3 regions of the Kitasatospora sp. NPDC057692 genome follow, and region 1 is predicted to be linked to each of the others. Evidence: riboswitches for the same ligand, from Rfam matches in the RefSeq annotation. Region 1 holds a riboswitch; each other region holds the start of a gene.
The links. A riboswitch is a leader RNA that binds a small molecule or an ion and turns the genes downstream of it on or off. The one in region 1 is predicted to bind cyclic di-AMP.
Positions count from the first base shown of each region.

Region 1 (9,602 bases):
GCCCGGCGGTAGCCGGTGAAGCGGCAGCGGCCGAAGGTCACCGACTCCCCCGCGAGTTCGTGCCGGGCGGTGGAGACCGCGAAGTCGCTGCGCCCGGCCGCGTCGATCAGCAGTCCGTCGAAGACGGTCCCCTTGTCCCGGCCGAGCGAGTGCAGCGCCACGCCCCCGCCCGCGTTGCCGTAGAGCACGCTCGCGGTGTAGTCGAAGTCGTTGAGGTAGGCGCCGTGCTCGATGCCCCAGCCGCCGTTGTGGTAGGCGGCGAACTCGGTGACCACGTGGTGGTGCTTGGCGTTGAGCCAGACGAAGATGCCGTCCTGCAGGTTGTTGTGGGCCAGGCAGCGCTGGAAGGTCCAGACGCCCTCGCTGTTCTCCGGCCACTCGAAGCCGGAGGCGCCGTTGGCGCCCTGCACGCCGACCGCCACGCAGTCCAGCGCCTTGCCGCCGGTGCCGGCGCCGAGGTTGAAGCCGGTCAGCCGGTAGGCGCGGGGATTGGGTTCGAGCAGGGTGCGGGAGGCGACGCAGGACTCGTAGACGATGTCGTCGGAGGGCTGCTGGGGGGTGCGGGTGTCCAGCGGCCCGTCCCACCAGTAGGCGTCCTCCCACGTCTCGTGGCTGATGCAGCTGCGGAAGGTGATGCCGTGGCTGGCGTGGGGAACGTACGCGTGGCTGCCGGCGTCACGGACCACGACCCCCTCGACGACGGTGCCGCGGGCGGCGTCGCCGAGCCGGTGGAAGTGCAGCCCGTAGCGGCCGAGCACCGGCTCGGTGACCGGGGCGGCGCCGTCCGGGCCCTTCCAGGTCTCCTTGGTGTCGGCGCGCGGGCCGACCCAGCGCAGCGCGGTGTGCCGGACGTCGGCGCGCCGGGAGCTGGTGAGGTGGACGTGGGTGCGGCCCTTGGCGCTGCCCTCGACCCGGACGCTGCGGGTCAGGTTGAGCACCTCGGCGCCGACGGTGACGCCCCCTCCGGCGGCGACCCGGGGGTGGGCGTGGCGCAGCGGGGCCTCCAGGGTGACGGCGGCTCCGCTGACGGACCGGATGGTGACGAGGTCGTAGCGGGCGGCGAAGCCCTCCTGGTCCGGCGGGCCGGTCGGGGTGACGGCGAGTTCGTCGCCGGGCAGCCAGCCGGCGGGCGGGGCGGCCAGGTTGACGACGGTGTCGCCGGCCTTGAGCTCGCGCTCGGCACGGACCCAGGCGGTCTTGGCCGCGCCGTCCAGCCGCAGGTGGCCGGCGCCGGTGACCCAGAGGCCGACGTCGGTGTCGACCACCTTCATGCCGTCGCCCTGGAAGCGCTTCTCGTCGACGCCCGGGAAGCGCAGGGTGTGGACGTGGCCGCCGTCGGGGGCGAGCGCGAGGGCGCCGCGGATCTCGACGTTGCCGGCGGCGGCGAGGGTGAGGGTGCGGTCGGCGGCGAAGGTCAGCGCACCGCCCGGCTCGACCAGCAGGGAGCCGATCTCGGCGTCGGTGTCGAGCAGGACCCGGTCGGTGATCCGCACGGCGCTGCGCGGCCCCGGCGGGCTGCCGCCCCAGCCGGCCCGGTCGGACCAGCGGCGGCCGCCCTGGTCGACGGTGGGCGCGGGGGCGGGCTGCTCGGGGGCGCCGCCCGGGGCGCCGGTGCCCTCCGGCGGGGCGCCGCCGTGGCCGCCGTCGGGCCCCATCGGGCCGACGGCCTCGGTCGGGGTCGTCCCGATCACGGCGGCCGGGGTGATCAGCCGGGTCTCGCCGGTCAGCGAGCGGCGCAGGATCTCCTCGCCGCTGATCGCCGCGAAGGCGGTGCCGACGGCCAGCCAGCGCAGGAGTGCCCGGCGGGTCAAGTGAGTTCGGGACGGTTCGGGTGGGATGTCCACTCTGCGGTGCTTTGCCCGGCGATGTGCTCCGGTCGGCCGGGCGGCCGGACGGGAGGCGTCCGGCTCCTCGTCGATGCCCATCGGTGCGTAGCCCTCTCCCCAGACGGCTGCGGCTCGCCGGCGTCCTGCCGACGCTCTGAAGCATAGGCAGTTGCATTGACGGCGACCGGCGTTGCGGGAAATCGGTCATTTCTGATCATGAAGGACAGCCACTCAGCACGCATTTCGCAAACCGTGACGAGCGTCACACATGTTTGCGGTTTGAACGCGCCTCTGCTTAACGTGCTCCCCGTTCGTGGCCACACGAACCCAGCACGTCCGCGACGCCGAGTCCTGCCGTCGGGCGCGCTGGCAGCGCAATGCACCACGGCAGGAGCGGGGGAACCACAGGTAGTTCGCCCAGGACCGGTCCACGGACCGGCCCCGGGCTAGGGGTGAAGCCGCGTCCACAGCGCGGCCGGGCAACTCCAGCCCGAATCCGACAGCTCACCTCGCAGGCGTGGGAGAGGACCGCGTCTTCATGCTGCCCACCAACGGCACCCGACTGTCCGGCCGTACCCGTCGCGCGATCGCCACCCTCGGCGTCGCGGGCATCGGTCTCACCATCCCCTGCCTGACCACCGGCACCGCCTCCGCCGCCTCCGTCGCCACCTGGGACAAGGTCGCCCAGTGCGAGAGCGGCGGCAACTGGAGCATCAACACCGGCAACGGCTTCTACGGCGGGCTCCAGTTCACCAACTCCACCTGGTCCGCGTTCGGCGGCACCGCGTACGCCGCGCGTGCCGACCTCGCCACCAAGGACCAGCAGATCGCGACCGCCGAGAAGGTCCTGGCCGTCCAGGGCCCCGGCGCCTGGCCGGTCTGCTCGGTCCAGGCCGGTCTGACCAAGGGCGGCACCCCGGCCGCGGTGGACACCTCCGCCGCCAAGCCGGCCGCGCAGACCCCGGCCCCGGCCCAGACCCCGGCCGCCAAGCCCGCCGCCAAGCCGCAGACCCCGGCCCCGGCCGCCAAGCCCGCCACCGAGCCGCAGACCCCCGCCCCGGCCGCCTCCGGCACCGCCGCCGCCCCGCAGCAGCGCCAGGACGGCGGGCAGTGGCGCCAGCAGGCCGGCCAGCAGGCCACCCAGGACTACACCGTGGCCGCCGGCGACTGGCTGTCCAGCATCGCCGACGAGCACCAGGTCCAGGGCGGCTGGCAGCGCCTGTACGAGCTCAACCGCGCCACCCTGACCGACGGCCCGCACACCATCTACCCGGGCCAGCACCTGACCCTCGGTGAGCGCCAGGGCTTCGACTGGTTCAACCGCGCCCAGGGCGGCGCGCAGGGCGGGACCCAGGCCCCGGCCGCCCCGGCCCAGTCCCAGGCCCCGGCCGCCAAGCCGGCGAGCAAGCCCGCCGCGCAGGCCGAGACCCCGGCCCCGACCGCCACCGGCAGCATGGCCGCCGCCGTCGCCTTCGCCCAGTCGAAGGTCGGCCAGGCCTACGTCTACGGCGGCACCGGCAACGGCGGCTGGGACTGCTCCGGCCTGACCCAGGCCGCGCTGCGCGCCGCGGGCGTCTCCGTCCCGCGCGTCGCCGCCGACCAGGCCGCCGCGTCCACCCACGTCTCGCTGGACGCCCTCAAGGCGGGCGACCTGCTGTTCTGGTCCAACAACGGCAAGGACTCCGGCGTCTACCACGTCGCCCTCTACATCGGCGACGGCAAGTACGTCGAGGCCGCCAACCCGAGCTCGGGCGTGCGCCTCCAGACGATCGCCAACTGGGCCCCGGACTTCGCCGGCCGGGTCTGATCCCGTCACACCGCAGCCCCCGGGGAGAGTCCGGTCGCTCCTCCCCGGGGGCTGCGGCGTGCCCGGAGGGCCATGGCCAAACCGGGACCGCAGCGGGCATGCTGCTGCCCTGCACCCGAGAAGGAGTCACCATGGCCCAGGTCACCGTCTCGCTCGACGCCAACCTCGCGATCGACGTGATGATGCTGTCCGGCACCAAGAGCCCGCAGGACGCCGTCGAACTGATCCTCCGCGACTACCTGGAGCGGGGCCGACGCACCGAGAGCCGCACCGGCGACGCCGCCGACGGCCACCGGGTCTCCCAGGACCGCCCGACCGCCCAGGAGGGCTGAGCGCGGAAACGCCGGAGCGGCCCGGGACCACACCGCTCCCGGGCCGCTCCGGCGTTCCGCTCAGCGCGCGCGGGCGCCGGTCGAACCCCGCATCACCAGCTCCGGCTGGAACATGAACTCCCCGCGCTGCACGGCGTTCCCGCCGACCTCCTCCAGCAGCGCGTCGACCGCCGCGGTGGCCATCGCCTCCACCGGCTGGCGGACGGTGGTCAGCGGCGGCTCGGTGAAAGCCATCAGCGGCGAGTCGTCGAAGCCGACCACCGAGACGTCCTGCGGCACCGACAGGCCCCGCTGCCGGACCGCCCGGATCGCGCCGAGCGCCATCATGTCGCTGCCGCAGACGATCGCCGTGCAGCCCTTGTCGAGCAGCGCCCCGGCCGCCGCGTGCCCGCCCTCCACGCTGAACAGCGTGTGGTGGACCAGCGCCTCGGCCTCCTCCCGGGTGCGCCCGGACACCTCCCGCAGGGCCGCGGTGAAGCCCTCGATCTTGCGCAGCACCGGCACGTACCGCTGCTGACCGACGGCCAGGCCTATCCGCTCGTGGCCGAGTTCCGCGAGGTGCTGGACGGCCATCCACATCGCCGCCCGGTCGTCCGGCGAGATGAACGGCGCGTCGATCCGCTCGCTGTAACCGTTGATCAGCACGAACGGCACCCCGCGCCCGGCCAGCCGGGCGTACCGGTCGTGGTCGGCGGTGGAGTCGGCGTGCAGGCCGGAGACGAACACGATGCCCGCCACGCCCCGGTCGACCAGCATCTCCACCAGTTCGTCCTCGGTGGAGCCGCCGGGGGTCTGGGTGCAGAGCACCGGCGTGTAGCCGTGCCGGCTCAGCACCTGTTCGATCACCTGGGCCAGCGCCGGGAAGATCGGGTTGCTCAGCTCCGGGGTGATCAGCCCGATAAGCCCGGCGCTGCGCCGGCGCAGCCGGGTCGGCCGCTCGTAGCCGAGCACGTCCAGGGCCGCCAGCACGGTCTGCCGGGTGGTGGCCGAGACGTTGGCCTTGCCGTTGAGCACGCGGGAGACGGTGGCTTCGCTGACCCCCGCCTGCGCCGCGATGTCTGAGAGTCGCGCCGTAGTCACGGTCCCAGAGCCTATTGCAACCACGTCAGACCGCCCACCAGTCGGTGCTGTCGGCGGCGAGCACCGCCTCGCCGTCCGCCACCACCGGGTCGGCGCCGGCGGAGGTGAGCAGCGGGCGGCCGGGGGCCGGTATCCGGACCGGGGCGCCGGTGGTGTTGACGGTGCAGACGAAGGAGCCGCGGCGGAACGCCAGGGTGCCCTCGGGGCTCTCCAGCCACTCGACGTCCGTGCCGGCACCGAGTTCGGGCCGCGACTTGCGCAGCGCCAGCGCCGAGCGGTACAGCTCCAGGGTGGAGGTCGGGTCGCCGGTCTGCGCCTCGACGCTGAGCGCGGCCCACTCGGCGGGCTGCGGCAGCCAGGACGGTCCGCCGGCGGTCGGGCCGAAGCCGTACGGGGCCTCGGTGCCGGACCACGGGATCGGGACGCGGCAGCCGTCTCGGTAGCCGTCCTGGCCGGCCTGGCGGAAGAACGACGGGTCCTGGCGGACCTCGTCGGGCAGGTCGGTGACGTCCGGCAGGCCGAGCTCCTCGCCCTGGTAGACGTAGGCGGAGCCGGGCAGGGCGAGCATCAGCAGGGTGGCGGCGCGGGCGCGGCGCAGGCCGAGCCCGCGGTCGCCGGGGGTGCGGATCTGGGTGCCGAGGCCGGGCGGGTTGGCGAACCGGGTGGCGTGCCGGGTGACGTCGTGGTTGGAGAGCACCCAGGTGGTGGGGGCGTCGACCGGGCGCATCGAGTCGAGCGAGAGGTCGATCACGGCGCGCAGCTCGGCGGCGTCCCAGGAGGTGCCGAGGTACTGGAAGTTGAAGGCCTGGTGCAGTTCGTCGGGCCGCACGTAGTTGGCGGTGCGCTGGACGGTCGGGGTCCAGGCCTCGGCGACGCCGATCCGCTCGCCCGGGTACTCGTCGAGGATCGTGCGCCAGCTGCGGTAGATCGCGTGCACGCCGTCCTGGTCGAAGAAGGGCATGACGTCGTTGCCGAGCAGCTTGAGCTGGTCGGCGCCGCCGAGGTCGGGCAGGCCGGGGGCCTTGACCAGGCCGTGGGCGACGTCTATACGGAAGCCGTCGACGCCCATGTCCAACCAGAACCGCAGGATGGAGCGGAACTCGTCGGCGACCGCCGGGTTCTCCCAGTTGAAGTCGGGCTGCTCGGGGGCGAACAGGTGCAGGTACCAGTCGCCGGGGGTGCCGTCCGGGTTCGCGGTGCGGGTCCAGGCCGGGCCGCCGAAGATGGACTCCCAGTCGTTGGGCGGCAGTTCGCCGTCCTGGCCCTTGCCGGGGCGGAAGTGGTAACGGTCGCGCAGCGGGGAGCCGGGGCCCTCGCGCAGGGCGCGCTTGAACCACTCGTGCTGGTCGGAGGAGTGGTTGGGGACGAGGTCGACGATGATCCGCAGGCCCAGCCGGTGCGCGTCGCGGATCAGCGCGTCGGCGTCCAGCAGGCTGCCGAACATCGGGTCGACGGCGCGGTAGTCGGCGACGTCGTAGCCGGCGTCGGCCTGCGGGGAGGCGTAGAAGGGCGAGAGCCAGACGGCGTCCACGCCGAGGTCGCGCAGGTAGGGCAGGCGGCTGCGGACGCCGGGCAGGTCGCCCATGCCGTCGCCGTTGGAGTCGGCGAAGCTGCGCGGGTACACCTGGTAGATGACCGCGTCCCGCCACCAGCCGCTGTCCGCGCCGGCACCGGCCTCGTGAGCGGTGGCGTCGGCGGCGGGCCGGGAGGTGTCGGCCAGGTTCTGGGTCATGGACGGTATCCCTTGGGGAGTGGGGCGGGCGGAGCGGTCGGGACGCCGGCGGGGGCGCCGGTCAGGACTTCGAGGCGCCGGCGGTCAGGCCGGTCACCAGGTGGCGCTGCACCAGGTAGAAGAGGACCGAGGAGGGGATCGCGATCAGCACGGCGGTCGCGGCCATCAGGTTCCACTGGGCGTCGTGCTCGCTGACGAAGGTCTGGAGCCCGACGGCGAGGGTGTACTTGTCGGAGCTGAGCATGAAGGTGGAGGCGAAGGCGACCTCGGCCCAGGCGGTGAGGAAGGAGTAGAACGCGGCGACCGCCAGGCCCGGGCGGGCGAGCGGCAGCACCAGCCGCCAGAAGGTGCCGAACGGGGTGAGCCCGTCGACCCGGCCGGCCTCGTCGATCTCCACCGGGATGGTGTCGAAGTAGCCCTTCATCAGCCAGGCGCAGTACGGCACGGTGGTGGTCGAGTAGACCAGGATCAGGCCGGCGTAGCTGTCCAGCAGGTCGAGCTCGGAGAGGATCGTGTACATCGGAACGATCAGCACCGCGATCGGGAACATCTGGGTGACCAGCAGCGACCACATCAGCGGCCGGTGGCCGGGGAAGCGCATCCGGGAGACGGCGTAACCGGTGGAGGCGGCGATCAGCACGCCGAACACGGTGGTGACGCCGGAGACCAGGAAGGCGTTGCCGAACCACCGGAAGAAGTCGGTGTCGAACAGCACCGTGCGGTAGTTCGCGAGGGTCATCTTGTCGAGGATCGCGCCGGGGTGCAGGTAGTCGGTCTTGTCCGGGCCGAACGAGACGTAGAGGATCCACGCCACCGGGAACAGCGCGATCAGGCTGGCCAGGATCAGCGCGCCGTGCATCAGGGCCCTGGCGAGCGGGCTGTTCGCGCCGCGCGGGCGGGCCTTGGCGGGCCGGGCGGCGGGGGCCGCGCGCCGGGCGGCGAGGGGGGTGGGTCGGTCGGTGGTGGTGCTCATCGGGGTGCCTCCTTCGTGGTCGCTGGATTCGCCGGGTCAGCCGTTCGCCCGCTCGTTGCGGGCGAGCCAGCGGCGGTAGAAGGCGGTGAAGACGATCAGGATGGAGAGCAGGATGACGCCGTAGGCGGCGGACTGCGCGTAGTCCCGGGGCTGTTGGCCGAAGCCGAGCCGGTAGGCCCAGGTGACCAGCAGCTGGGCGTCGGGGGCGCCGTTGCCGAACAGCAGGAAGATGACGGCGAACTGGTTGAACGTCCAGATGACGCCGAGCAGTACGACGGTCGAGGAGACGGTGCGCAGGCCGGGCAGGGTGACGTGGCGGAAGCGCTGCCAGGCGGTGGCGCCGTCCATCTCGGCGGCCTCGTACAGCTCGGCGGGGATCGACTGCAGGCCGCCGAGCAGCGAGATCATCATGAACGGCACCCCGACCCAGGTGTTGACCAGGACGGCGGCGGCCTTCTGCGCGGTGGGGTCGTCCAGCCAGCCGGGCTCGGGCAGGTGCAGGGCGGAGAGCAGGCCGTTGACGGCGCCGCCGTCGGCGAGCATCAGCCGCCAGGAGAAGACGGTGACGAAGGTCGGCACGGCCCAGGGCAGGATGAGCAGCATCCGGTAGACGGCGCGGCCGCGCAGCTTCTGGTTGAGCAGCAGGGCGAGGCCCAGGCCGATGGTGTAGTGCAGGCCGACGCAGAGGGCGGTCCAGGCGATGGTCCAGACGAAGTGCGACCAGAAGCGGTCGTACGAGCCGGGGCCCCAGAGGATGTCGGCGTAGTTGTCGAAGCCGACGAACCGGTAGCTCGCCGGGATCTCGTTGGCGCCGATCTTCCGGGCGACGTTGAGGCTGTTGGCGTCGGTGAGGGTGAGCCAGAGGCCTTCGGCGAGCGGGTAGAGCACCAGGACGCCGAGGACGAGCACGACCGGGGTGATCATCGCATAGGCGTACCAGTGCTTGGCGTACGAGCGCTTGAAGCGCTCCATCAGGCCCGGACGCGGATCGCGCTGCCGGCTGCCCTGGCCGGTGGCGCCCTGCACGGCGACTGACATGGTTCGACACCTTCTCGGGGGAGGTCCGCCGCCTCGCTTCGGCGGCTGCTGCTACGGGTCCGGCCGCCCGGCCCGCCGGGGGAACGGCGGGCCGGACGGCTGGGGGAAGGACTACTTGGCGAAGCCCGGGAGGAGCTTGGCGTAGTCGGTGGCGACGGTGTTCAGGCCGTCCTGGGTCGCGGTGCCCTGGACGATCTTGCCGAGGTTGGTGCCCAGCGACGCGAACAGCGAGCTGTACTCCGGCAGTTCGGGGCGCGGCTTGGCGCTCGACAGCACGGCCTGGAAGCCGGCGATGCCGGGGTCGGCCTTGACCTCGGGGGTGAAGGCGTCCTCGCGGGTCGGCAAGGTGGAGTTCTTCTGCGCGATGAAGGCCTGGCTCTCGGCCGAGGTCATGAAGGCGGCGAACTTCTCGGCGGCGGCCTTGTGGGCCTTGTCGGCACCGGCGTAGACGGAGATGTTGTGGCCGCCGGTCGGGGCGCCGCCCTTGCCCGCGGAGCCGCCCGGGACGGGGGCGATGCCGAGGTTGGCCTTGTCGGCGAAGGCGGAGCCCTTGTAGATGTTGGTGATCTCCCAGGGGCCCTGGACGATCGCCGCGACCTTGCCGCTGTTGAAGGCGTCCATCATGTGCGCGTAGGCGTCGGTGGTGACGTCGGCCTTGGCGGTGCCGGGCGCGGTGAACAGGGACTTGTAGGTCTCGACGGCCTTGACGGCCTCCGGGCCGGCGACGGTGATCCTCTTGCCCTTGGCGTCGACCGTGTCGGTGCCCTCGCCGAACAGGAACGGCATCGCGTAGTAGCCGTCGGCGGCCTTCAGC
Region 1 covers NZ_JBHVIV010000013.1:122,289-131,890, reverse strand. Annotated here, with positions in the region: gene ACFVFS_RS11140 (hypothetical protein) at 1-1,811, opposite strand, end outside; cyclic di-AMP (ydaO/yuaA leader) riboswitch at 2,159-2,357, shown strand; gene ACFVFS_RS11135 (transglycosylase family protein) at 2,344-3,633, shown strand; gene ACFVFS_RS11130 (hypothetical protein) at 3,765-3,965, shown strand; gene ACFVFS_RS11125 (LacI family DNA-binding transcriptional regulator) at 4,026-5,045, opposite strand; gene ACFVFS_RS11120 (alpha-amylase family glycosyl hydrolase) at 5,071-6,777, opposite strand; gene ACFVFS_RS11115 (sugar ABC transporter permease) at 6,839-7,750, opposite strand; gene ACFVFS_RS11110 (carbohydrate ABC transporter permease) at 7,787-8,788, opposite strand; gene ACFVFS_RS11105 (extracellular solute-binding protein) at 8,900-9,602, opposite strand, start outside.

Region 2 (9,602 bases), on a different contig from region 1:
GATCCGCACCGACGGCGCCCCCGCCCCGGCCTGGATGTTCTCCCAGGGCGTCCGCAAGGGCCCGATCCTCCAGGTCTCCGGCCAGGGCCCGCAGGACCCGGCCACCGGCGAGTACCTGTACCACGGCGACGTGAAGGCGCAGACCCGCCGCACGCTGGAGAACGTCAAGGCGATCGTCGAGGCCGGCGGCGCCACCATCGAGGACGTGGTGATGTTCCGGGTGTACCTCACCAAGCGGGCCGACTTCCCGCTGATGAACGAGGTCTACGCCGAGTTCATCGACGAGAACATCAAGCCGGGCGGCGTGAAGCCGTGCCGCACCACGATCTTCGCCGAGCTGCCGCAGGAGCCGATGCTGGTGGAGATCGACGCCCAGGCCGTCGTCGCCTGATCCCGCCCGTGCGACCGAAGGGCCCGGACCCCGCGTCCGGGCCCTTCGCGCATCCGCCCGCTCCGGCGCCTTGCCCTCCCCCCTCCGGGTCGTTAGGTTAGGCTCACCTAACTAACAGGCAGGCAGCCAGCCGGAGGTCCCGAACCCATGAGCCCGCACCCCCTCGACGCCGAGACCGCCGAGATCCCCGAGATCCCCGAGATCCCCGAGCCGAGCGCCGCCGAGCGGATCGCCGGCCTGCTCACCGCCGCCTCCTCGGTGGTCCTGCGGGCCTGCGGCGAGCACCACGAGCTCACCACCCCCGTCTCGGTGCACGGCTCCCGGCTGCGGCTGCGCGCCCCGCTCGACGCCCCGCTGACCGTCGCCGCCGCCCGCGAGCAGGACGGCCTCGCCGTCGTGCTCGACCTCACCGACATCGCCCCGGTCGCCGTCCGCGACCGGGTCCGCGGCCGCCTCACCCTGGCCGGCCGGCTCCACCTCGCCCACCTCGCCGACGACGGCCTCAGCGTCCACCTCCGCCTGGACGTCGCCCACGCGGTGATCTCCACCCCGTACGGCACCACCGCGATCACCGGCGCCGACCTCGCGGCCGCCTCACCCGACCCGCTGGCCCGCTACGAGGCCGGCCTGCTCACCCACCTGGCCGACGGCCACCCCGACGCGCTCGCCGTGCTCACCCGCCTGATCGACCCCGACCTGCTCGCCGCCCACCCCGCCGTCCGCCCGCTCGCGCTGGACCGGTACGGCCTGGTGCTCCGGCTGGACCACCCGCACGGACACCGCGACGTCCGCCTGGTCTTCCCCGAACCGGCCCGCGACGCCGACGAGTTCGGCCACCGGGTGCACCAACTCGTGGCCGCCGCCGAGCAGGTGCTGCCCGCCCGCCGCCACTGAGGCAGCGTGGGCCGGCGCACCGTCAGGCCCGCACCGGGGCACCGTCGTCGGAGCGCTCCACCGCGTCCTCCAGGACGATCCGCCCCATCCGGGCGTACCGCTCCGGCCGACGGGCGCGCATCCACAGGGCCAGCCCGGTCCCGCCCAGGAAGGTGCCGATCACCAGGTACGGGATCAGCCGGAAGAGCAGCGTCCCGGCGGCCGCCCCGGCGGCGGCGCCCCTGTTGACCACCAGCAGGGCCACCACCCCCGCCATCGCCACTCCGCCGACCAGCGGCGCGACCAGCGTCCGGAACCAGTGCCGGGTCCGCGGATGCCGCCCCTGCACGTGGAACCAGCCGACCACCGCGAACGAGCAGAGCGTCTGCACGATCAGGATCGCCATCGTCCCCAGCAGCGCCAGCACCGTGTAGAGGTGCGCGTACGGGTCCATCCCCGCCGCCAGGAACCCGGCCACCAGCGCCGCCGCGATCACCGACTGGACCAGCGAGGCGACGTGCGGCGAGCCGTGCCGCGGATGGGTGCGTCCGAGCGCGGGGTGGAGGAAGCCCTCGCGCCCGATCGCGTAGAGGTACCGCGCCGCGCACTGGTGGAAGGCCATCGCGCAGGCGAAGGAGCCGCTCACCACCAGCCACTGGAACACCGTGACCGCCCAGCCGCCGAGGTGCGCGCCGAGCGGATCGAAGAAGAGGCTGTTGCCGTCCTTGCCGGGGACCGCGCCGTCGGCGACCTCGACCGCCCGCCGCACGCCGTTGCCGGAGACGATCATCCAGGAGACGAAGACGTAGAACACCCCGACCCCGACCACCGAGATCAGCGTCGCCCTCGGCACCACCCGCTTCGGGTCCCGGGACTCCTCGCCGTACATCGCCGTGGACTCGAAGCCGACCCAGGAGCAGAACGCGAAGAACAGCCCCAGCCCGGCGCCGCCCGTCCCCGTCCCCGCCACACCGCGGAAGGCGTTCAGCGGATCGAGCGACCGCGCGGCGATCCCGTCCGGCCCGCCGCCGGTGAACAGCACCGCCAGCGCGACCGCGCCCAGCACGGCGACCTCCAGCACCAGCGCCACCCCGAGCACCCGCGCGGTCAGGTGCAGGTCGAACCAGGCCATCACCGCGATCACCAGCAGCCCGAGCGCCGCGTACCAGCCCCAGGGCACCTCCACCCCCAGCTGCGCCGCGACCAGTCCGCGCAGCGCGTACGCGAAGAAGCCGATCACCGCCGCCTCGAAGACGATGTAGGCGAGCAGGGCCAGCAGTCCCGACGCCATCCCGGGCACCCGGCCCAGCCCGTGCGAGATGTAGCCGTAGAACGCCCCGGCCGCGGTGAGGTGACGGGCCATCGCCACGTAGCCGACCGAGAAGACGGTGAGCACCAGGGTCGCGAAGACGTACGCGGCGGGCGCCCCGGCGCCGTTGCCCTGACCGATGACGATCGGGAGGTTGCCGGTCATCGCGGTGATCGGCGCCGCCGTGGCGACCGCCATGAACACCACGCCCGCCAGCCCGACCGAGTCCGCCTTCAGCCGGTGCACCCCCGCCCCCGGACTCGCCGCGCCCTCGACCGCGTCCCCGCGCTGGATGGCCATCCGGCCCCCTTCACCCGCCGTGGCTGTGCCGCCCGCCGGTCCGGTCGGGCGCTGACTGCCCGACAGCATCGGGGGCGCGGCGAAGGGGCCGCAACGAGGGGTGATCCGGCGTCAGCACCTCGGGGTTGACGCCGCGTTCGAGCGGGACCCGCCCCGTTCGAGGGCGCACGGCGAACGGCGCGCGGTGACCGGCGCACGGCGAACGACGCGCAGTGACGGCGACCGGCGAACGACGGCAGCCGGCCCGGCTCGCGAGGGAGGTCTCGCGAGCCGGGCCGGCCGGACGGGCGTGTCCCGCGCCCGTCGATCCACTGGAGGTACGGCGATCACCCGGTCGAGCGGTCACCCGACATGACCATTCCGGGGGAGTCGTTTCGCCCCGCACCCAGCGGTGGTGGAGAGGATCCGACCGGAGGGTCAGATCGCGACGCCGTGCGCCCGCAGGTAGGCGATCGGGTCGATGTCCGAGCCGTACTCCGAGCCGGTGCGGACCTCGAAGTGCAGGTGCGGGCCGGTCACGTTGCCGGTGGCACCGGAGAGGCCGATCTGCTGGCCGGCGGTGACGGCCTGGCCGACCTTCACGCCGATCGAGGACAGGTGCGCGTACTGGGCGTACTTGCCGTCGGCGAGCTTGATCTCGACCTCGTTGCCGTAGGCGCCGCCGTTGCCGGCCTTCACCACGGTGCCGTTCGCGATGGCGCGCAGCGGGGTGCCGGTGGCCGCGACGAAGTCGGCGCCGGTGTGGTGGCCGGAGGCCCACATCGAGCCGGCCACGCCGTACGCGGTGCCGAGCTTCGGGTTGGCCAGCGGGGCGACGTAGCCGGAGGTGGCGGCGACGACCGGGGTCGCGGTCACCGGGGCGACGACGGGCTGGACGGCGGGCTTGACGGCCGGAGCGGCCGGCTTGGTCGCCGGGGCGGCCGGCTTCGCGGCCGGAGCGGCCGGCTTCGCGGCGGGGGCGGCCGACTTGGTAGCCGGGGCGGCGGGCTTCGCGGCGGGCGCGGCCGGCTTGGTCGCCGGGGCGGCCGGGGCGGCCTTGGTGCCGAGCGCGAGCTGCTGACCCGGGAAGATCAGGTTCGGGTTGGCGCCGACGACCGAGCGGTTGTGCTCGTACAGCGCCTGCCAGCCACCCTCGACGCTCTTCGCGGCGGCGATCTTCGACAGGGTGTCCCCGCCGACGACCTTGTAGCTCTCCTCGGCCGGAGCGGCCGGAGCGGCCGGAGCGGCGGCCGGGGCGGCCTGGGCAGCCGGGGCGGCGGCCGGAGCGGCGGCCTTCGCGGCGGGGACCTCGTGGGCCTGGGCGGTGACGGTGGTCACCAGCGGGAGGGCGAAGGCGGCACCGGTGACAGCGGTGGCGATGCCGATGCGGGCGGCGCGGGGCAGGGCGATACGACGAGCCTGTGCGGGCATGGAAATGTCCTCTCCGACGCCTGCGAGGTGAGCTGTCGGGTTCGGGCTGGAGTTGCCCGGCCGCTCACAATGGCGGCTTCACCCCAAGCCGGACCGCAAGAAGAAATGGGTCCGGCGACTTACCTGTGGGTCCCCCGCTCCTGCCGTACAGAGTTCGTTGCGTACCACCGGGCAGCGGCAGGACTAGGCGTTCCACCCGGTGGCCACCCGGGCTGACGCCGGGCGGTCGCTGAACTAAAACCCATCCGTTCGGGTGAAGCAATGTCGATCTCCGCACCCCGGGACCAAAGTCCGCAATGCCGTGACGCTCCGCAGGAAAGGCATGCACAGTACGTGCACAATCCATTGACGGTGCGCACGTGATCCGCAACCCTGCGCCGATGTCGGAATCAGTACGCACACGATCACTCACGGAGCGGGCATCCTCCGACACACCCCCGGTGACCCTTGTCACGTGGGCCCCACCGGGCTCACCATGGGCCGTGGCCACCTCCGAGGCCGGCACCCTGCGGTTGGGCACCGCGCAGGGTCGCTGGGTACTTCTGGCGACGGTGCTCGGCTCCAGCATGGCGATGCTCGACGGAACCGTCGTCAACGTCGCGCTGCCCCGGATCGGCGCCGACCTCGGCGCCCAACTCGACGCCCTGCAATGGACGCTCAACGCCTATCTGCTCACCCTGGCGGGCCTGATCCTGCTCGGCGGCGCGCTCGGCGACCGGTACGGCCGGCGCCGGGTCTTCCTGCTCGGCGTGGTCTGGTTCGCCGCCGCCTCCGCGGCCTGCGCCGCCGCGCCCACCATCGAGGTGCTGATCATCGCGCGCGCCGTGCAGGGCATCGGCGGCGCGCTGCTCACCCCCGGCTCGCTGGCGATGCTCCAGGCGGTCTTCCACCCGGACGACCGCTCGGCGGCCGTCGGCCTCTGGTCGGGGTTCGGCGGCGTCTCGGCGGCGGTCGGCCCGCTGCTCGGCGGCTGGCTGGTGGACGGGCCCGGCTGGCGCTGGATCTTCCTGCTGAACCTGCCGCTGGCGGCGCTGGTGGTGGCGGTGTCCGCCCGGCACGTGCCGGAGAGCCGGGACGAGTCCGCGACCGGCCGCTTCGACGTGCTGGGCGCGGCGCTGGCCGCCCTGGCGCTGGGCGCCGTCACCTACGCGCTGACCGCCGCCGGGAAGGGCGTGTCCGCCGAGGTCTGGGTCAGCGGGATCGCGGGCCTGCTGCTCGGCGCCGCCTTCGTCGTGGTCGAGCGCCGCACCCCGGAGCCGATGCTGCCGCTCGGCCTCTTCTCCTCCCGGCTGTTCACCGCCGTGAACCTGGTCACCCTCGCCGTCTACGCGGCCTTCAGCGGCGTCTTCTTCCTGCTGGTCGTCCAGCTGCAGATCGTGTCCGGCTTCTCCCCGCTGGTCTCCGGGCTGGCCCTGGTGCCGATCACCGTGATCATGCTGGTGCTGTCCGCCCGGGCCGGCCGGCTGGGCAAGCGGATCGGCCCCCGGCTGCCGCTCACCGTCGGTCCGATGCTCTGCGCGGCGGGCGTGCTGCTGATGCTGCGGATCGGCCCCGGCGCCTCGTACTGGACGGACGTGCTGCCCGCGGTCGCGGTGATGGGCTTCGGCATGGTGCTGCTGGTCGCGCCGCTGACCGCCACCGTGCTGGCGGCGGTGGACGTGCGGCACGCGGGCATCGCCAGCGGGGTCAACAACGCGGCGGCCCGGGCGGCCGGCCTGCTGGCGGTCGCCGCGCTGCCCGCGCTGGCCGGTCTGAGCGGGGACGCCTACCGGGTGCCGGACGCGGTCGACTCCGCCTTCCGCACCGCGATGCTGATCTGCGCCGGGCTGCTGGTGGCCGGCGGGGTGACCGCGCTGGTCGCCGTCCACGGCAATGTGCTGGCCCCGGCGGACGAGCACCCGGTGGCCGAGCCGGACTGCCGCTACACCTGCCCCACCAACGGCCCGCCGCTCGACCCCGGCCACCCCGCCGCCGTCCCGGCGGAGCACGGCGAGGGCCCCGCCGCCTCCTCGGCGACGGGGCCCTGAGAAGCCCGGCGATCCGTCAGAGAATGTCGCCCGGCGCGTACTTGGCGGCCTCAGGGTACGCGGCCGCGACGGCCTCGACCTGGCGGACGACCTCGGCGACCTGCGCACCGGCGGCACCGGTGAACGACAGCCGGTCGGCCAGCAGCGCGTCCAGCGCGGCCCGGTCCAGCGGGATCCGGTCGTCGTTGGCCAGCCGGTCCAGCAGCTCGTTCTCCCGGGCGCCGGCCCGCATCGCGAGCGCGGAGGCGACGGCGTGCTCCTTGATGACCTCGTGCCCGGTCTCCCGGCCGACGCCCGCGCGCACCGCGCCCATCAGCACCTTGGTGGTGGCCAGGAACGGCAGGTAGCGGTCCAGCTCGGCCTCGATCACGGCCGGGAAGGCGCCGAACTCGTCGAGGACGGTCAGGAAGGTCTCCAGCAGGCCGTCGAAGGCGAAGAAGGCGTCCGGCAGCGCGACCCGGCGGACCACCGAGCAGGAGACGTCGCCCTCGTTCCACTGGTCGCCGGCCAGCTCGCCGGTCATCGACGCGTAGCCGCGCAGGATCACGGCCAGGCCGTTCACGCGCTCGCAGGAGCGGGTGTTCATCTTGTGCGGCATCGCCGAGGAGCCGACCTGGCCCTCCTTGAAGCCCTCGGTCACCAGCTCGTGGCCGGCCATCAGCCGGATGGTCTTGGCCAGGCTGGACGGCGCGGCGGCCAGCTGGACGAGGGCGGTCAGCACCTCGAAGTCCAGCGAGCGCGGGTAGACCTGGCCGACGCTGGTGAGCACGTTCTCGAAGCCGAGGTGCCCGGCGACCCGGCGCTCCAGCTCGGCGAGCTTGTCGGTGTCGCCGCCGAGCAGGTCGAGCATGTCCTGGGCGGTGCCGACCGGGCCCTTGATCCCGCGCAGCGGGTAGCGGGCGATCAGCTCCTCCAGACGGCGGAAGGCGACCAGCAGCTCGTCGGTGATCGACGCGAAGCGCTTGCCCAGGGTGGTGGCCTGCGCGGCCACGTTGTGCGAGCGGCCGGCCATGACCAGCTCGGCGTGCTCGGCGGAGAGCCGGCCCAGGCGGACCAGCACGGCGACGGTGCGGTCGCGCACGTGCTCCAGCGACTGCCGGATCTGCAGCTGCTCGACGTTCTCGGTCAGATCCCGGGAGGTCATGCCCTTGTGGATCTGCTCGTGGCCGGCGAGTTCGCTGAACTCCTCGATCCGAGCCTTGACGTCGTGCCGGGTGACCCGCTCACGGGCGGCGATGGAACCGAGGTCGACCTGGTCGACGACCCGCTCGTAGTCGGCGACGGCGGTGGCGGGCACCTCGACACCGAGGTCCTGCTGGGCCTTCAGGACGGCGAGCCAGAGGTGGCGCTCGAGGACCACCTTGTGCTCGGGGGACCAGAGCTGGGCCAGGGTCGCCGAGGCGTACCGGGAGGCCAGGACATTGGGGATCTGGGGCTTCGCGCTCACGCTTCGCAAGCCTAACAGCCGAGGTCAGCCGGAACGGCCCGGGCTCGGGTAGGCTGGGGCACTTGAGTCGAAACAAGAATGCGCCCTAAAAACTCCTCGCCGCAAGGATACCACACCTGTGAACGGATCTCCAGCGGTTCCCCCTCCGCCGACCGACCCGGACGCCCTCCTCGCCGAGGCGCTGCGCGCCGAACAGGCCCGGCTGACCGGCCTCTACGCCCATCTGGACGCCGCCCGCGAGCGTGCCCGCCGGACCCTCGCGGCGGCCGGCCGCGGCGCCGGCCCCGGCGGCACCCACCAGGCCCGGCTGGAGCGCGAACTGCGCGCCGGCGAGGCCGCCCGCCGCGCCGCCCGGCTGGACGCCGTCGAGCGCGGCCTCTGCTTCGGCCGCCTCGACCACCGCGACGGCACCGTCCGCCACATCGGCCGGATCGGCCTGCGCGACGAGCTGGACGAGACCTACGAGCCGGTGCTGGTCGACTGGCGCGCCCCCGCCGCCCGCCCGTTCTACACCGCCACCCCGGCCGACCCGGACGGGGTGGTCCGCCGCCGCCACCTGCACACCCGCGGCCGCACCCTCACCGGGCTGGACGACGAGGCGCTCGACCTCGCCGCCCTGGACGAGGGCGGACGGCGCGGCCTGGTCGGCGAGGCGGCGCTGATGGCCGCCCTCGACCGCGAGCGCACCGGCCGGATGGCCTCCGTCGTCGCGACCGTCCAGGCCGAGCAGGACCGGGTGATCCGCGCCCCGCTGCCCGGCGCCCTGGTCGTCCAGGGCGGCCCGGGCACCGGCAAGACGGTCACCGCCCTGCACCGCGCCGCCTACCTGCTGTACACCCACCGCGCGGTGCTGGAGCGGCGCGGCGTCCTGGTCCTCGGCCCCAACCCGGCGTTCCTGCGCTACATCGACCAGGTGCTGCCCGCGCTCGGCGAGACCGAGGTGGTGCTGCGCACCGTCGGCGAGCTGTTCCCCGGGGTGCGGGCCACCGCCGAGGACGAGCCTGCCGCCGCGGTGGTCAAGGGCGGGCCGTGGATGGCGGACGCGGTCCGGCGCGCCGTCGAGGCCCATCAGCGGCTGCCCGCCGGCGACCTGCTGCTCGGCGAGGGCCTGCGGCTGCCCCGCCGGGTCTGCGCCGAGGCCCGGCGGGCCGCGCGCGGACTGCGCCTGCCGCACAACGCGGCCCGCGCGTTCTTCCTGCGCACCCTGCTCGACGCCCTCGCGGTGGCGCAGGCGCTCACCCTCGGCCGCCCGTACGACGAGGAGGAGGCCCGCTACGCGCCCGGCGAACTCTGGGCGCAGCCCGGGATCCGCACCGGGCTCGACGCCCTCTGGCCGATCCTGACGCCCCGCCGGCTGGTCGACCGGCTGCTCTCCGAACCGGCCCTGCTGGCCGTCGCGGCCCCCGGCCTCTCCCCCGCAGAACGCGCCGCCGTCCTGCGCCCGGCCGGCGCGCCGTGGACCACCGGGGACGTCCCGCTGCTCGACGAGGCGGCGGAGCTCCTCGGCGAGGACGGCGGCGCGGTCCGGGCCCGGTCCCGCGCCGCCGAGCGGACGCTGGAGGAGGAGCTGGCCTACGCCGAGGGCGTGCTCACCGTCACCGGCCAGCGGGACGACGCCACCCTGGACGCCGGGCTGCTCGCCGAGCGGTTCCGCGACACCGGCCCGGAGCGCACCACCGCCGAGCGCGCCGCCGACGACCGCACGTGGGCGTACGGGCACGTGGTGGTCGACGAGGCGCAGGAGCTGTCCGCGATGGCCTGGCGCGCCGTGCTGCGCCGGGTGCCGACCCGCTCGCTGACCATCGTCGGCGACCTCGCCCAGACCGCCTCTCCGGCCGGGGCCCG
Region 2 covers NZ_JBHVIV010000026.1:65,613-75,214, forward strand. Annotated here, with positions in the region: gene ACFVFS_RS16980 (RidA family protein) at 1-391, shown strand, start outside; gene ACFVFS_RS16985 (DUF2470 domain-containing protein) at 539-1,285, shown strand; gene ACFVFS_RS16990 (APC family permease) at 1,308-2,873, opposite strand; gene ACFVFS_RS16995 (peptidoglycan DD-metalloendopeptidase family protein) at 3,291-4,283, opposite strand; cyclic di-AMP (ydaO/yuaA leader) riboswitch at 4,286-4,453, opposite strand; gene ACFVFS_RS17000 (MFS transporter) at 4,664-6,310, shown strand; gene purB (adenylosuccinate lyase) at 6,327-7,757, opposite strand; gene ACFVFS_RS17010 (HelD family protein) at 7,876-9,602, shown strand, end outside.
Region 2: another riboswitch for cyclic di-AMP. It lies ahead of ACFVFS_RS16995 (peptidoglycan DD-metalloendopeptidase family protein); the one in region 1 lies ahead of ACFVFS_RS11135 (transglycosylase family protein).

Region 3 (9,602 bases), on a different contig from region 1:
GCGGGCTTGGTGGGGGCCGTGACCTCCTGGATCGGCTGGTACGGGTTCTCCATCTGCGACAGGCCGACCATCTCGCGCTTCAGGAAGACGGCGAGGGTCCAGTCGGTGAAGACGCGGACCTTCCGGTTGAAGGTGGGGACCATGGCGCCGTGGTACAGGCGGTGGAACCACCAGGCCGGACGGCCCTTCAGCTTGTACTTGCCGAAGAGGATCGCGACACCCTTGTGCAGGCCGAGACCGGCCACCGCACCCAGGTTCTTGTGCTTGTACTCCTGCTGCGGGAAGCCGCGCATGCCGGAGATCACGTTGTCGCCGAGGACGGCGGCCTGGCGCACGGCGTGCTGCGCGTTCGGCGGGCACCAGGCGCCCTCGCCGGCGGCGAGGTCCGGCACCTGGGCGTTGTCGCCGGCGGCCCAGACGTAGTCGAAGCCCTGGACCTGGAGGGTCGGCGCGGTGTCGACGTGGCCGCGCGGGCCCAGCGGCAGGCCGAACCGGGCCAGCACCGGGTTCGGCTTCACGCCGGCCGTCCACACGATGGTGGAGGCGTCCATCTCCAGGCCGTTCTTCAGCACGACGTGGCCGTCGACGCAGGAGTCCATCGAGGTCTCGATGTAGACCTCGATGTTGCGCTCTTCGAGCTTCTCCTTGGTCCACAGACCGAGGTCCGGGCCCATCTCCGGGAGGATCCGGTTGGCGGCCTCGACGACGACGAAGCGCATGTCGTCGCGGCTGACGGTCTTGTAGATCTTGGAGGCGTCGCGCGCCATGTCCTCGATCTCGGCGATCGTCTCGACGCCGGCGAAGCCGCCGCCGATGATGACGAAGGTCAGCGCCTTGCGGCGGACCGCCTCGTCCGTGGTGGACTCGGCCTTGTCCAGCTGCGCCATGACGTGGTTGCGGAGGGCGATGGCCTCCTCCACGGTCTTCATGCCGATGCCGTGCTCGGCCAGACCCGGGATCGGGAAGGTCCGGGAGACCGAACCGGTCGCGACGACCAGGTAGTCGAAGGGCAGCTCGTACGAGTCGCCCGCCGAGGGCTGGATGGTCGCGACCTTGCGCTCGTGGTCCACACCGGTGACCGCACCGGTGAGCACCTCCGCGTTCTTCAGCGCGGTGCGCAGGGGCGCGACGAGGTTGCGGGGCGCGACGTTGCCGCCGGCCGCCTCGGGGAGGAAGGGCAGGTACGTCATGTACGACCGCGGGTCCACGACCGTGACGGTCGCTTCGCCGTAGCGCATCTTCTTGAGGATGCGCATCGCGGCATACAGGCCGACGTAACCACCGCCGACAATGAGGATGCGAGGACGCTCCGTGGTGCTCATATCCGAAAGTATCCAGCACCGGTCGGAGCAGCCTTCGTGAGCCCGCTCACAAGCTTATGGAACCCTTCTGCTACACTGCGCGCCCCCGTTTCGACCCCCCGCCCCGCCCCGCACGGCCCCCGGGGCCCCCGGGCGGGCGTGTCCGCGGGGACGGCGCCGCTGAGCAGCAACGATCCATGACCCGGCCCGGTTCCCGCACGGGATTTCGATTTTCAAACCTCCGGCGGGCCGCAACCTGCGATCCAACGGCCATCACGCCCAGCGAGCCTTCGGTCCCACATATCGGACGGACCGGACCCCCCGGCCCCGCGAAAGGCTGGATCCTCATGTGAAGAAATTCACGAACATTCCCGCGGCGCCCCGGCGCGCCCCGGCCCCGGAGCCCCGGGGGGGGGCGTCCGGGGCCGGTCCGGTAAGTCCCGCGCCTGGTCAGCGGGCGATACTCCAGGCGATGCCGTCCAGGATGTCGTGCTCGCTGACGACCACCTCGGCGGCGCCCGTCCGCACCATGATCTCCAGCAGTTCCAGGGCGCCGGCCGCGATCACGTCCACCCGGCCCGGGTGCATCGACGGGATCGCCGCCCGCTCCGCGTGGGTGGCGTGCAGCAGCCGGTCGGCGATCCCGGCGACCCGCTCGCGGGGGATCCGGGAGTGGTGGATCGCCTCCGAGTCGTACCGGGGCAGGTCCTGGGCGATCGCCGAGATGGTGGTGACGGTGCCGGCCAGACCGACCAGGGTGGCCGCGCCGGTCAGCGGGACGGCCTCCTCGGCCCGGTCCAGCTCCGCCCGCACGTGCGCCCGGGCCTCGGCGATCTGCTCGTCCGAGGGCAGCTCGGCGCCGCCGAAGTGCCGCTCGGTCAGCCGGACGCAGCCGATGTCCACCGAGCGCGCCGCCTGCACGTAATCGGCCCCGAGCACGAACTCGGTCGAGCCGCCGCCCAGGTCGAAGACCAGGTACGGGGCCGGGAACTGACCGCCGGTGAGCTCCTTGGTGGCGCCGACGAAGGAGAGGTGGGCCTCCTCCTCGCCGCTGACCACCTCGGGCTCGACGCCCAGGGCCGCCCGCACGCCGTCGACGTACTCGGCACTGTTCTCGGCGTCCCGGGAGGCGCTGGTGGCGACGAAGCGGATCCGCTCCGGGCCCACCCCGAAGCCGGCGATCACCTCCGCGTACTCCCGGCAGGCGGCGAAGGTGCGCTCCAGCGCGTCCGGGTGCAGCCGGCCGGTGCGGTCCACGCCCTGGCCGAGCCGGTTGATGATCATCCGCCGGTCGAGGTCGGTGATCGCGCCGGTCTCCGGGTCGAGGTCGGCGACCAGCAGCCGGATCGAGTTGGTCCCGCAGTCGATCGCGGCCACCCGGGTGGTGCTCATGCGCCGTCCTCCCCCGCCTCGTCCGCCTCCTGCGCGGCCCGCTTGGCGGCGCGGTCGGCGGTCTTCCGCTCCTTGGCCGCGATCACGGCCGCGTGGTCCTGCTCCTTGGCCCGGTTGCGCAGCACCCGGTCGCCGGCGGCCGCGACCTCCTCGGCGGAGACGCACGGGCCCTTGGCCCACCAGTCCTCCAGCATGCCGAGCGCCTCGTCGCCGAGCGGGTTGACGCCCTCGCCCGCCGCCAGCGAGTGGCCGACCAGCACGTGCAGGCACTTGACCCGGTCCGGCATGCCGCCGGCGCTCGGGAAGCCCTCCAGCACCTCGATGGCGTCGCGGCGGGCGATGTAGTCCTCGTGCGCCTTCTGGTACGCCGCGGCCAGCTCGGGGTCCTCGGCGAGCCGGGCGCTCTGGTCCTTCATCACGCCGTCCGCCTCCAGGGTGCCGATCAGCGAGGCGGCCTTGGGGCAGGTCAGGTAGTAGAGCGTCGGGAACGGCGTGCCGTCCGGCAGCCGGGGGGCCGTCTCCACGACGTCCGGGTTGCCGCACGGGCAGCGGTGGGCCACGCCGCGCAGGCCGCGCGGGACCCGGCCGAGCTGCGCGGCGATCGCCGCGACGTCCTCGTCGGAGACGGTGGGGTGGTTCTCAGTGGTCATGGGAGGAGCTGTCTCCAGCGGGGGCGGGGGCGGGTGGTGAGGGAGGGGCGGGCTGCCCCGGGGCGGCGGGGGCCGGGGGCGCGGCGGCCATCGGCGCGGCGGCGGCGTCGACGGAGTCCCAGACGCTGGCGTACCAGGGCCGGGCCGCCTTGGCCGGGCCGGCCGCCGGGCCCGCCGCGGGCGGCGGAGCGCCCAGCGCGGACTTCGCCGCGTCCCGGGCCGCCGGGTCCACCGCGATGTACGGGGTCTCCCCCGGCATCGCGTAGTGCAGCCGGGTGCGGGCCTGGGCCTTGACGTACTCCGGGTCCTGCCAGCGGGCCTTCTCCCGGCGCAGCTGCTCGACCTGCTGCCGGGCGTGCTCGGCCCGGGCGCGCTGGGCCGAGATCTCCGAGCGCTGCGAGACGAACTGCCGCGTCGGATAGGCCAGGATCGCCACCAGGGAGCAGAGCACCAGCACGAGGACGGTCGCCCGGCTCGTGAACCGAGGCCGGGCCGCCAAGCCCGGGATCCTCCAGCCTGCCATCTCCGGTGTCCCCTCCTGGTCGCGACGGTGCCCCGCCGTCCACCCTACGGGGTGAACGGCGGGGCACCGGTCAGGCGTGCGCTACCGGGCGTCCGGCGATACCGGCCGGGCGCCGCCGGTCGGGCTCAGCCCTCGTGCTTGAACCGCGGGAAGGCGCCGCGGCCGGCGTACTCGGCGGCGTCGTCGAGGATCTCCTCGATGCGCAGCAGCTGGTTGTACTTGGCGACGCGCTCGGAGCGGGCCGGGGCGCCGGTCTTGATCTGGCCGCAGTTGGTGGCGACGGCCAGGTCGGCGATGGTGACGTCCTCGGTCTCGCCGGAGCGGTGCGACATCATGCAGCGGTAGCCGTTGCGCTGGGCCAGCTCGACGGCGTCCAGGGTCTCGGTCAGCGAGCCGATCTGGTTGACCTTCACCAGCAGCGCGTTGGCGGTGCCGGTCTCGATGCCGCGGGCCAGGCGGGCCGGGTTGGTGACGAACAGGTCGTCGCCGACCAGCTGGACCTTGTCGCCCAGCTTCTCGGTCATGGCCTTCCAACCGTCCCAGTCCGACTCGTCCAGCGGGTCCTCGATGGAGACCAGCGGGTAGGCGGCGACCAGGCCGGCGTAGTACTCGATGAGCTCGGCGGAGGTGAGCGCCTTGCCCTCGAACTGGTAGGCGCCGTCCTCGTAGAACTCGGAGGAGGCGACGTCCAGGGCGAGCGCGACGTCCTTGCCCGGCACGTAGCCGGCCTTCTGGATGGCCTCGACGATGAGGTCCAGGGCCTCGCGGTTGGAGTCCAGGTTCGGGGCGAAGCCGCCCTCGTCGCCCAGGCCGGTCGACAGACCGCGCTCCTTCAGCACGCCCTTGAGGGTGTGGTAGACCTCGACGCCCCAGCGGACGGCCTCGGAGAAGGACTCCGCGCCGATCGGGGCGATCATGAACTCCTGGATGTCGACGTTGGAGTCCGCGTGCGAGCCGCCGTTGAGGATGTTCATCATCGGGACCGGCAGGACGTGCGCGTTCGGGCCGCCCAGGTAGCGGAACAGCGGCAGGTCGCTGGCCTCGGAGGCGGCGTGCGCGACGGCCAGCGAGACGCCCAGGATGGCGTTGGCGCCGAGCGAGGACTTGTCCGGGGTGGCGTCCAGGTCCAGCATGGCCTGGTCGATCAGGCGCTGCTCGGTGGCGTCGTAGCCGACCAGCTCGGGGCCGATCTGCTCGATGACGGCGAGAACGGCCTTCTCCACGCCCTTGCCGAAGTAGCGGTTCTTGTCACCGTCGCGGAGTTCCAGCGCCTCGAAGGCACCGGTGGAGGCACCCGACGGGACGGCGGCACGGCCGGTGCTGCCGTCGTCGAGGCCGACCTCGACCTCGACCGTGGGGTTGCCGCGCGAGTCGAGAATCTCACGGGCGACGACGACATCGATGGACGGCACGAGGCATCTCCTAGCGGAAGCAGGTTCGGCTGACGGTGGGGTGCAGTCGGCCGGACGATTGCGGAGTCGTTACGACCAGAGCCTAACCGCACGGGCTGTCCGGGCCACGTCGGCCTCGGTTCCGTCTCAGCGTGTGGCCGCTCTACCCACCGGTAGTTCACCTGGTTGCCCGACCGGAGAGGTCCGGATGCGGACGAAGGGGGACCGATCGGCCCCCCTTCGTCCGTGCGGTCGGACCGGTCGTCAGCCGAGGGCCAGGACCTGGCCCGGGACGATCAGGTTCGGGTCGGCGCCGACGGTGCCGCGGTTGCCGTCGTACAGCGCCTGCCAGCCGCCGGAGACGCCCTGGGCGGTGGCGATCCCGGCGAGGGTGTCGCCGGAGCGGACGGTGTAGCCGTGGCCGGCCGGCTGCTGCTGCGCGGCGGGGGCGGCCTGGGCGGCCTGCTGGCCGGCGTACTGCTGGTAGACGCCCTGGTGGCTGGTCCAGTACCAGGCGCCGTTGTTCTGGTACCAGAAGACCTTGGCGTCGGCGTCCCAGCCGGCCTTGCCGGAGAAGGCCGGGGACTGCGGGGACTGCTGCTGGACCTGCTGCTGCGCCTGCGGAGCCTGCTGGGCGCTCTGCGGCGCGTACTGCCGGGCCTGCGGCTTGGCGGCCTGCTGCTGCGGCTGGGCCTGCGGCGCGGCGGCGGCCGGCTTCGGGGCGGCGGGCTTCGGGGTCTGCTGCTGGGGCTGGGCCTGCGGCTTCGGGGCGGCCGGCTTGGCGTCCGCCGAGGTGTCGACCGCCGCCGGGGCGCCGCCCTTGCTCAGGCCCGCCTTCTTGGAGCAGACCGGCCAGGCGCCCGGGCCCTGCGAGGCGAGGACCTTCTCGGCGACCGAGATCTGCTGGGCCTTCGAGGCCTGGTTGGCCTGCGCCGCGTAGGCGGTGCCGCCGTACGCCTTCCAGGTGCTGGAGGTGAACTGGAGGCCGCCGTAGAAGCCGTTGCCGGTGTTGATGCTCCAGTTGCCGCCGCTCTCGCACTGGGCGACCGCGTCCCAGGTGGAGACCGGGGCGGCGGAGGCGCCGGTGGCGCTCAGGATCGGCATCGCCAGTCCGACGCCTGCGACACCGGCGACGGCGATGGCCTTCTCGGCCTGGGTACGGCGACGGTGACGACCGGTTCCAACGAACAGCATGAAGGGGTCCCTCTCCGCACGCCTGCGAGGTGAGCTGTCGGGTTCGGACCGGGAGGTGGCCCGGCCGCGCGGAGGCGGCTTCACCCCTAGCCGTGGGAGACGGCGCAAAACCTGGGTCCCCCGCCCCTGCCCAGGGTTCTGGTCGGTGTCCCGTGTCGCGGCGGGCAGGACTCGGCGTTCCGCGGACGGGGCTCGCAGCTGCGAACTCCACGGAGACTAGACAGATCTTCAGAGCAATCACAAGCTCATATCGCCGATATCACATGGACATCACGTCATGTGATGGATTGCCTACCAACCGAGGAGGTATGTCCGGATTGAGGGTGGTTCAGACCCCGGTCGGGCGGGCAACGGAGAGCGCCCGTCAGCGTGTTGTGCCGGTCCGTCAGCCCTCGGAAGGGATGCTCGGAGCCTCCTCGACGGGCCTTTTCTCCGGTGTGAATTCCACCGGAAGTTCACGGAGTCCCCGCATGATCAGACCACCGCGCCAGCGCAGGTCCCCGGGGTCGGCGGCGAGCCGCAGGTCCGGCAGCCGGGTCAGCAGGGTGGCCAGCGCGGCCCGCCCCTCCAGCCGCGCCAGCGGCGCGCCGATGCAGTAGTGGATGCCGTGCCCGAACCCCAGGTGCGGATTGTCCGCCCGGGCCAGGTCCAGGGTGTTCTCGTCGGAGAACCGCGCCGGGTCCCGGTCCGCCGCCGCGAGCACCACCAGCACCGGGTCGCCGACCGGGATCTCCACCCCGCCGATGGTCAGCGGGCTGGTCGCGAACCGCCAGGTGGCCAGCTCCACCGGCCCGTCGTAGCGCAGGAGTTCCTCGATGCCGGTCTCCAGCAGCGCGCTCTCGCCGCGCCCGACGGACTCCTGGAGCAGGTGGCGCTGCCCCGGGTTCCGGAACAGGGCGAGACACCCGTTGCCGATCAGGTTGATGGTGGTCTCGAAGCCGGCGAACAGCAGGATGAAGGCCATCGCCGCCGCCTCGTTCTCGGTCAGGTGCTCGCCGTGGTCACCGGCCCGGATCAGCCCCGAGATCAGGTCGTCGCCGAGGTCCGCCCGCTTGCGGTGGATCAGCTCCAGCAGGTAGGCGCGGATCTTCTTCACCGCGCGGCCCACGCCGCCGCGCTGCCCGCCGTGGTGGCGGATCATCGCGCCCGCCCAGTCCCGCAGGTCGTCCTGGTCCTCGGGCGGCACCCCGAGCAGGTCGCAGATCGCGTAGATGGGGAGCGGGAAGGCGAACTCGTGGATGAGGTCGGCGGAGCCGCGTGCCGCGAAGCCGTCGATCAGCCGGTCGGTCAGCTGCTGCACCCGCGGCTCGAAGGCCGCCACCCGGCGCGGGGTGAACGCCTTGGACACCAGGCGGCGCAGCCGGGTGTGGTCCGGCGGGTCGATGTTCAGCAGATGGGTCATGAGGTCGGCCTGGCGCTCGCCCGGAATGCCGACCCGTCCGGTGCGGTGGGCCTGCTCGCTGTGGTGCGCCGGGTTCTTGGAGAGCCGGCTGTCCGCCAGTGCCTGCCGGGCGTCCGCGTACCGGGTGACCAGCCATGCCTCCACCCCGCTCGGCAGGGTGGTCCGGTGCACCGGCTCGTGCTCGCGCAGCCACGCGTACGCGGGGTACGGATCGGCGGCGAACTCCCAGGTGAACAGGGGCGGACGGGCGGCGTCGGGCTCGGCTGGCATGGGTCGACGGTATCCCGGGCCGATCCGGGCCGGCGCACGGCGTGCGCGGCGCCCGGGCGGGTCCGTTCCGCGCGGCAGGCGTGAGCCTGGTCACCTGAGGGGTAATTCCTGTTGCGGGGGATCGGGACCTGCCTACGATCCTCCGCAAGATGTCCGTGGGCGCCGGTGCGGAGCCGCCCACAGGGAGGAGCAAGGCCATGCGGGTCACCGGTTCGGTCGTCGTGATCGCCGTACTCGACGGCGGGTCGGGGGCGGGCCTCGCCCGCCGGCTCACCGCGGCGGGCGCCGCCGGGATGCTGATCGCCGATCAGCAGGCCGGGGTCGCCGAGGACCTCGCCGCCGAGCTCGACCGGCCGGGCTGCCGGGTCGTCGGCGTCGGCGGCGACGTCCGCCGCCCCAGCGACGTCGCCGCGCTGGTGGACACCGCCGAGAAGCACCTGGGACCGATCGACCTGTTCTGCGTGGCCGGGCCGGGCGGCGAGCGGATCGCCTCCCTCTCCGACCTGCCCGACCACCTCGACCTGGAGCGGCTCGCCGAACTCGTCGCCCTGGTCGGCGAGGCGATCGGCGAGGTCGTCGTCCCGGCGCAGCGCCGCCCGGTGGAGCAGGTCGCCGCCGTCTGAGGCGGCCGTCCGTCCGGGCGGGCGGCGTCCGCGCGGGGTGCGGCCGGGCCCGTCACGGGGCGGGCTTCAGGCCCTCGGCGGCGCGCACCGCGTCCCGGTAGTCGCGCGCCGCGGCCCGCAGCGCGGCGTCCACGTCGATCCCGGCGTCGTGCGCGCGCTGCGCCACCGCGAGCAGCAGCCGGCCCGCCGACTCCGCGGTGAGTTCGGCGGGCAGCCCGTACGGCTCGTCCGGCACGCCCGTGAACCCGGCCCGGCGCACCCGCGACACCAGCTTCGCCGCGTACGCGAGCGAGGGCAGCCCGGCCGGCACGCCGTCCAGCACCGACTCGCGCTCCGACTTCTCGGCCGCCTTGAGCGCCTCCCAGTTGGCCTCCACCTCGGCCGCGCCGTCCGCCTCGGCGTCGCCGAACACGTGCGGGTGGCGGTACATCAGCTTGTCGACGATGTCGCCCGCGACGTCGTCGATCGAGAAGGCGCCGGTGGGGTGCTCCTCGGCGATCCGGGAGTGGAAGAAGACCTGGAGCAGGACGTCGCCCAGCTCCTCGCGGAGCATGGCGCGGTCCCCCTCCTCGATCGCCTCGACCAGCTCGTAGGCCTCCTCGACCAGGTACTTCACCAGGCTGGCGTGGGTCTGCTCGGCGTCCCAGGGGCAGCCGCCCGGCGAGCGGAGCCGGTCCATCACCGAGACCAGGTCCAGCAGCCGGGCGCCCGGCAGGTCGTAGGAGCCGGGCAGCACCTCGATCTCCGGCACCTCGCCGGCGTGCTCGACCGCGAGGCGGGCCAGCGCGTCGGTCAGCCCCGGGTCGCCGTCCGGGCTGCCCAGCCAGACCGTCGGGGCGGTCGCGGCGGTCGCGGC
Region 3 covers NZ_JBHVIV010000028.1:72,530-82,131, forward strand. Annotated here, with positions in the region: gene ACFVFS_RS18115 (NAD(P)/FAD-dependent oxidoreductase) at 1-1,322, opposite strand, end outside; gene ACFVFS_RS18120 (exopolyphosphatase) at 1,752-2,693, opposite strand; gene ACFVFS_RS18125 (DUF501 domain-containing protein) at 2,690-3,361, opposite strand; gene ACFVFS_RS18130 (septum formation initiator family protein) at 3,333-3,842, opposite strand; gene eno (phosphopyruvate hydratase) at 3,992-5,278, opposite strand; gene ACFVFS_RS18140 (transglycosylase family protein) at 5,522-6,451, opposite strand; cyclic di-AMP (ydaO/yuaA leader) riboswitch at 6,457-6,605, opposite strand; gene ACFVFS_RS18145 (cytochrome P450) at 6,837-8,123, opposite strand; gene ACFVFS_RS18150 (SDR family NAD(P)-dependent oxidoreductase) at 8,321-8,746, shown strand; gene ACFVFS_RS18155 (MazG family protein) at 8,799-9,602, opposite strand, start outside.
Region 3: another riboswitch for cyclic di-AMP. It lies ahead of ACFVFS_RS18140 (transglycosylase family protein); the one in region 1 lies ahead of ACFVFS_RS11135 (transglycosylase family protein).